3 regions of the Streptoverticillium reticulum genome follow, and region 1 is predicted to be linked to each of the others. Evidence: riboswitches for the same ligand, from Rfam matches in the RefSeq annotation. Region 1 holds a riboswitch; each other region holds the start of a gene.
The links. A riboswitch is a leader RNA that binds a small molecule or an ion and turns the genes downstream of it on or off. The one in region 1 is predicted to bind cyclic di-AMP.
Positions count from the first base shown of each region.

Region 2: linked by a shared signal. The riboswitch ahead of ACMATS_RS05315 (C40 family peptidase) and the one ahead of ACMATS_RS33295 (C40 family peptidase) in region 1 are both predicted to bind cyclic di-AMP.
Region 3: linked by a shared signal. The riboswitch ahead of ACMATS_RS20465 (peptidoglycan DD-metalloendopeptidase family protein) and the one ahead of ACMATS_RS33295 (C40 family peptidase) in region 1 are both predicted to bind cyclic di-AMP.

Region 1 is NZ_CP179755.1:7,305,407-7,307,599, reverse strand. It holds gene ACMATS_RS33300 (YchJ family protein) at 1-414, shown strand, start outside; gene ACMATS_RS33295 (C40 family peptidase) at 407-865, opposite strand; cyclic di-AMP (ydaO/yuaA leader) riboswitch at 879-1,032, opposite strand; gene ACMATS_RS33290 (endo alpha-1,4 polygalactosaminidase) at 1,212-2,066, opposite strand; gene ACMATS_RS33285 (spherulation-specific family 4 protein) at 2,060-2,193, opposite strand, start outside.
Region 2 is NZ_CP179755.1:1,169,919-1,172,111, reverse strand. It holds gene ACMATS_RS05320 (ATP-binding protein) at 1-366, shown strand, start outside; gene ACMATS_RS05315 (C40 family peptidase) at 446-919, opposite strand; cyclic di-AMP (ydaO/yuaA leader) riboswitch at 923-1,112, opposite strand; gene ACMATS_RS05310 (hypothetical protein) at 1,394-1,705, opposite strand; gene ACMATS_RS05305 (ATP-dependent Clp protease proteolytic subunit) at 1,711-2,193, opposite strand, start outside.
Region 3 is NZ_CP179755.1:4,487,106-4,489,298, reverse strand. It holds gene ACMATS_RS20465 (peptidoglycan DD-metalloendopeptidase family protein) at 1-1,030, opposite strand, end outside; cyclic di-AMP (ydaO/yuaA leader) riboswitch at 1,043-1,213, opposite strand; gene ACMATS_RS20460 (PP2C family protein-serine/threonine phosphatase) at 1,363-2,193, opposite strand, start outside.

The sequences.
Region 1 (2,193 bases):
AGATCCAGCGCACGCCCCCGGCCGGCCGTCGGCCCCGACTCGCCCTGCCCCTGCGGGCTCGGCGACGCCTACCAGAACTGCTGCGGCGCCTTCCACAGCGGGCAGAAGTCCGCGCCCACGGCCGAACGCCTGATGCGCTCGCGCTACAGCGCCTTCGTCGTCCACGACACCGCGTACCTGCTGCGCAGCTGGCACTCCAGCACCCGGCCCGGCGACCTCGACCTCGATCCCGAGATGCGCTGGACCGGGCTGGACGTCCTGGCCACGACGGGCGGCAGCGCGTTCCATCAGGAGGGCACCGTCGAGTTCCGGGCCCACTACAGCGAGCGCGGGCACCAGGACGTCCTGCACGAGGTGAGCCGGTTCGTCCGTGAGGACGGGCAGTGGGTCTACCTGGACGGTGCCGTCACCTGACGCGGCCGTACCAGACGCTGCCGGTCCAGATCTTCTCCAGGCGGACGGTCGTGCCGGGCTTGGGGGCGTGCCAGATCCTGTTGTTCCCGGCGTAGATGCCCACGTGGTAGACGTTGCTGCCGGAGTGGAAGAACACCAGGTCGCCGGTCTGGCGGGAGCCCGCGGAGAGGTGGCGGGTCGCGTTGTACTGGTCGGCCGCGGTGCGCGGCAGGCTCTTGCCGATCCGCTTGAACGAGTAGAGCGTCAGGCCCGAGCAGTCGAAGCGGTTCGGGCCGGTCGCGCCGTACTGGTAGGGCGATCCCTGCTTGGCGGCCGCGACCTTGAGGGCCTGTTCGCCGGGGGTGGCGGCCTGGGCGCCGGGGGCCATGCCCGGCAGGAGGACCGATGCCGCCACGGTGGCGGCGGCGAGAACGGGGATGCGCGCGGATATGCGCGGCAGTGCAGAAGGCATTGCAGACATGCCGAAGCCCTTCGTCAGCCGCCTGCGAAAGATGACCTGTCGGGTTCGGGCTGGACGAAGGTGCCCGGCCACGGTCGTGGCTTCACCCCAAGGACCACCGCCATCGTGGTCCGTCGTGCTTGGGTCTCCCGCTCCTGCCGGTCCGTCGAATCGGTTCCGCACCCGGTGCGGTGGCAGGACTCGGCGTCCGCCCGGGTGGCCCGCCTCGGTGACGGGGTCTCATGTTCGAGCGTCGATCCTGCACCACCGACCACTCGAATACAGAGCCGAATGAGGCTTCTGTGAACTTCTTCACTTCCGTCCCGTACCTGCAACCACCCCTACAACAGACGCCCCATCAGCACGGCTTGCGCCACGCATCCAGCCCCAGTCGCTTCTGCATCGAGCTGAGCCCGAGCCGGGTCGTCTTGTCGCAGAACTCCTCGGTTTTCAGGTCGTATTCGACATGAAAGACCGCTTTGCCCGCCTTGATGAAGGGGGTCAGGCGGTCGCACTCCCCGTACTGCGCGCACTGTTCGTTCACTGCGAAGTCGAAGTCGCCCACCAGCTGCGGAATCTGCTCCAGGTCGTTCTTCAGCGCCACCGACAGGCCCCGGTCGTGGGCGAGCTTCGCCAGCATCCGGTTGAAGGCCAGCTGGTCGTCCGCGGTCAGCTTGAAGCCCGTGGAGTTGCGGAACCCCTCCGTCAGGTCCGGCTCCACGGCATCGAAGCCCTTCTTCCGGCACATCTCGATCCGTGACGCCATGATGGGCTTCAGGACGTCGAGACGGCGGATGTCCACCCACTTCTCGCCCTCCCAGCCCTTGTTCTTCGCGCCGAGGACGCTCTTGGGGAAGGCCTTCTTGTCGGGCCGGAAGTCCTCCCACGCACCGGCGTTGAAGTAACAGACCACCTTCCGGCCGCGGGCGTGCAGCCCGGCGACCGTCGCGGCATCGTTCTCGAAGCCGTCGATGTCGTAGACGGGCACGTCCACCGAGGTGTCGGCCTTGCCGTCGAGCTGCCACTGCCAGCGCGTGCCCGGCTTCGGCTGCCACCGCTCCCCGGAGACGGGAGCCGAAGGTGCAGGCGCAGATGCCGTCGCCTCCTCGTCCGGACCGTCTCCCTCGTCGGACGAGGAAGACGAGCAGCCCGCAAGTCCCGCCAGCAGCAGCACGCCCACGGCAACCGCCGCACCCCGTACACCCCTCACCACACCGCTCCCGTCGTCAGGGGCGCGCTCTGCCAGGGGTTGGCCCCGTCACCCGGCACTGCACAGTGCACCCCGGCCCCGCGCCGCTCCGCCGTGCGGGCCACGTGCACCGCACCATCGTCCGGCACAG
Region 2 (2,193 bases), 6.1 Mb from region 1:
CGTCGCTATGTCGCGGACGTGCTCGCGGAATGGGGCCTCCCGGACGGCTCCGACGCCGCCTACGCGGTACGGCTGATCGTCTCCGAGCTCGTCACCAACGCCGTGCAGCACACCCGGGGCCAGTCGCCCACCTTCACGGTGGAGGTCCGGCTGGAGCGGGAGGAGCAGCTGCGCATCGGCGTCACGGACAGTCACCCGCGCCACCCCCGGCGGCTGCCCGTGGCCGTTCAGCAGGACAACGGCCGGGGCATGGTCATCGTCCGCGCCCTCACCCTGGAGCGCGGCGGCGGGCTCTCCGTCACCCCCACCCCCGACGGGGGCAAGACGGTGTGGATCCGCCTGCCGTGGACGGCTTCCGCCGCCTGATCCGTGTGATCGCGTGATCCGTGCGTCCGGGGCGCGCCCGCGGTGCGCGCCCCGGAGTGCCGTCGTTCCCCGTCGCTTCTCAGTCGTCGACGCGTCCGTACCAGACGTTCCTGGTCCAGATGTGTTCGAGGCGGACCACCGAGCCGGTGTGGGGGGCGTGCAGGATCCTGCCGCCCCCGACGTAGATGCCCACGTGGTAGACGTAGCCGCCGTGGTGGAAGAAGACCAGGTCCCCGGGTTCACGAACCGAAGCGGGGATGTGCTCCGTGCGGTTGTACTGGTCCTCTGCGGTGCGCGGCAGCTGTTTGCCGGCGTGTTTGAAGGAGTAGAGGGTCAGCCCCGAGCAGTCGAAGCGGTATGGTCCCGTCGCGCCCCACTGATAGGGGGCGCCGGCCTTGGACTCGGCGATCTGCAGCGCCCGGTCGGAGATGGTCGAGGCGTCGGCCTTGTTGACGCCGCCAGGCAGGAACATCGTGGCTCCGACTGCGGCGAGGGTCAGGGCCGATGCGGTTTTACCCCTCGACAGCCTTGAAGGACGTTTGTGAGCGCCCATGCCAAACCCTTCGTCAGCCGCCTGTGAAGGATGACCTGTCGGGTTCGGGCAGGCGAAGAATGCCCGGCCGCCTGGGCGGCTTCACCCCAAGGGACGGTCCCGCCGTCCCGTCGTGCTCGGGTCCTCCATCCCTGCCGGTGCACTCGTGTCGACCGGTCGCCCGGGCGGCGGCAGGGTTCGGCGTCCGCCCGGACCGCCCCGCCGTGGTGGCGGGGTCTTGTCGTCGGAGGGATCTTGACGCAGAGGTGACGGCCACGCCGAGCGGAAACCGTGCTATGTGAGCCTCGTCACCTCTGGGCAATTCCGGTGGACGCAGGGCGGTTTGACCATGGCGGAAAATCCGTGCTGAGACCGTCACCTGCGGCGCGATTCCGCCCGCGAGCGCGACGTGCGCGCGGTGATCGGAATGATCACCGCCGCCCGTCTACGGTTCCCTACGCCGTCGGCGGGAAATGGGGTCCTGAAGGTTTTCGCTCATCCGCTCGCCCCCGAGGGCGGCAACATCACTTTCTGTGCCCGGCGTTCACCGTCGAGGACCCGCAACGCCCGCGCCAGCGTGCCCGAATGCACCTCGCGTTCGCCCCGTTCGTACATCAGGACGAGGGCGTCCCGCAGTCCGGTGGCCGCGACCACGAGCGTCTGCGCGGCTCGTAGCCCGCCGTACGTGTGGCGCGTGCGCGATGGGTTGATCCGGCCGAGGAGATCCAGTACTTCCAGATAACGGTCCACGACTTCGCCCTCGGCCCGGGTGAGCGCGGGCAGCGGCGGCAGTTCCGGCGGCCACATCCGCCTCACCTGGCCCCGGGCTGCGCGGACTGCCGGCCGCGGTTCACGACGACGTGGTCGGCCAGGCCGTAGGCCACGGCGCCCGCGGCGTCGAAGACGGTCGTGCGGTCGATGTCCCGCCGGATCCGCTCCTCGCCCTGCCCGGTGTGCAGCGCCAGCATCCCCACGAGGCTGTCGCGGTGGCGCTGCACCTCCTCGGCGTGGAGGGCCAGGTCGGAGGGCTGTCCCTGGACGGGCTCGGGGAGTTCGGGCTCCTGGACGACGAACCGGGCGTGCGGCAGCGCCAGCCGCAGCCCCGGGGTGCCGGCCGCGCACAGCACGGCCGCGACCGGGCCGGCCTGGCCGAGGCAGACGGTCTCGATGTCGCAGCCGATGAAGCGCATCGTGTCGTAGACGGCGCACATGGCGGGGAAGGAGCCGCCGGGCGAGTTGACGTACAGGGAGATGCCGCGCTCGGGCGCCGCGTGTTCGAGGTGCGTGAGCTGTGC
Region 3 (2,193 bases), 2.8 Mb from region 1:
GCCGCACCTCCAGGTGCAGGTGCGGGCCCGTGACGTTGCCGGTCGCCCCGACCCGTCCGATGACGTCGCCCGCCGCCACCTTGCCGGACGTGACCACCATCGACGACAGGTGGCAGAACCACAGCTCCGTGCCGTCGTCGAGGGTCAGCACGATGCGGTAGCCGTACGCGCCCGCCCAGCCCGCCTGGGTGATCGTGCCGCCGCCGACCGCCTTGACGGGCGTGCCCGTCGGGGCGGCGAAATCCTCGCCGGTGTGGTTCGCGGACCACATGTTCCCCGACTGCCCGAATCCCGCGGTGAGGGTGTACGAGCCGACGGGGAGGACGTACGAACCGTGTTCGCTGCGCGAGGGAGCCGAGGGCTTCGGCTCTTCGGGGGCGGTTTTGCCCTCCGGTTTGCCCTCCGACTGCGGCGCCTTCTCGGCTCCCGCCTGCGATTCCGCTTCCTTCGCCTTCGCCGCCTCTTCGGCCGCGGCCTTGCGGTGCGCGTCCTCCGCGGCCTTCGTCTCGCTCTGGCGGGCGGCCTCCTCGGCCGAGTCCTGCTGGTGCTCGGCCTGCTGGAGGATACGAGCACGCAGCGCTTCGCCGGCATCCGCGGCGTTCTGCGCCAATGCGGGAGCGGCGGAGCCGTTCGCGGATTCGGACGCCTCCTGCGGCGCGGCAGGCGCCGGGGATTCCTCTTCGACCACTCCGAGCAGCTTTCCGGCCATCTCCGGCAGTTCCTTCAGATCCGGTACGTCCGGCACGGATATCGGCGGCGCCGGACGGTCCTGGGCAGTCGCCATACCGCTCGCGCCGACCGCGGCGATGACACCCACGCCGAGTACGGCGCTGCTGCGAGCCATCGAGCCGCCGCGCTGTTTCGCGACCCGGTGCCGGCCGCGCGTGGCGGGTGCCGAGTCCTCGCCGGGGTTCCATTCCCCGGGGCCGGCGGCGGACGCACGTTCGTACGAAGCGTACGGGTCATGGGGATCGTGCGGAGCGTACGGAGGGTGCGAACTGCCGTCCGGAACCGGGCTGTTGGACGCCACCGGGGCGCACTCCTTTCCTTCCTGCTCGCCTACCGGGTTAGCTGCCGGGTTCGGAGGAGGAAGGTCCCCTACGGGCCGGCTGCTGCCGGTCCGATTCACCCCAAGGGTTGTGGTTCCCCGGTTCCCTGAAGTTGCTGGTCGCGCAGGTGTAGCCAGACGTGCGGGATTCGGCGAAGGCGCACGGTGCCGCCTCTTGCGGCGGTTTGACGACCGCGCTGCGTTATCGAACGTTAATAGACACGGCGGCCGATTTCCAAGCCGAAAGCGTGAATTCACGGGGCTCTTGGACAGGTTTTGCCATGCGGTGGGCGTGCCGCTCAGAACAAGATCGATTACGCACGGTGCGGATGCCCGCGGCGGATCGCCAGCAGAGCCATGTCGTCGGCCGTCTCACCGCCCGTGTGGGACGCGACGTCCTCGGCCAGGGCGTCCAGCAGGGCGTCCGGGCTGCGGAACTGGCGGCCGCTCAGGCGGCGCTCGGCGTCGTAGAAGGTGCCGTCCGCGTCGCGCGCCTCCGTCACCCCGTCCGTGAAGAGCAGGAGCGTCGTCCCCGGCGGGAACTCCCACTCCTGGACGTGGTCCGGCCAGGCGCCGACCTCCCCCAGACCGAGGGGCAACGCCGCCGGGCCGCGGTGCGCCTCGGTGATGCGGCCCGCGGAGTGGAGCAGGAGCGGAGGCGGGTGCCCGCGGTTGACCAGGCGGAGGAACGGGGCGCCCGGCGGCACTTCGGCCAGGACGGCGGTCGTGAAACCCTCGCTCTGGTCGAGGTTGGCGCGCCGTGCGCCCTCCCTCTGCAACGCGCGCTCCAGGCGCGCCGCGAGCCCTTCGAGCGTGCGCTCCTGCTCCGCCGCCTCACGGAACGCGCCGATGAGGACGGCGACCGCCTCGACCGCGCCGAGGCCCTTGCCGCGGACGTCGCCGACGATCAGGCGGACGCCGTGCGGGGTGTCCTGCACCGCGTAGAGGTCGCCGCCGATGCGGGCGTCGGCGTGCGCGGCCACGTAGCGCGCGGCGACGCGCAGGCCGCCGATGCGGGCCGGGGGCGTGGGGAGGACGGCGCGCTGGGCCGCCTCCGCGATGCCGCGCGCGGAGGCGAGGCGGCGGTCGCCGCGGCGGACGACGTGGTTGATGCCGAGGGCGAGGACGCAGACCGTCACGACGGT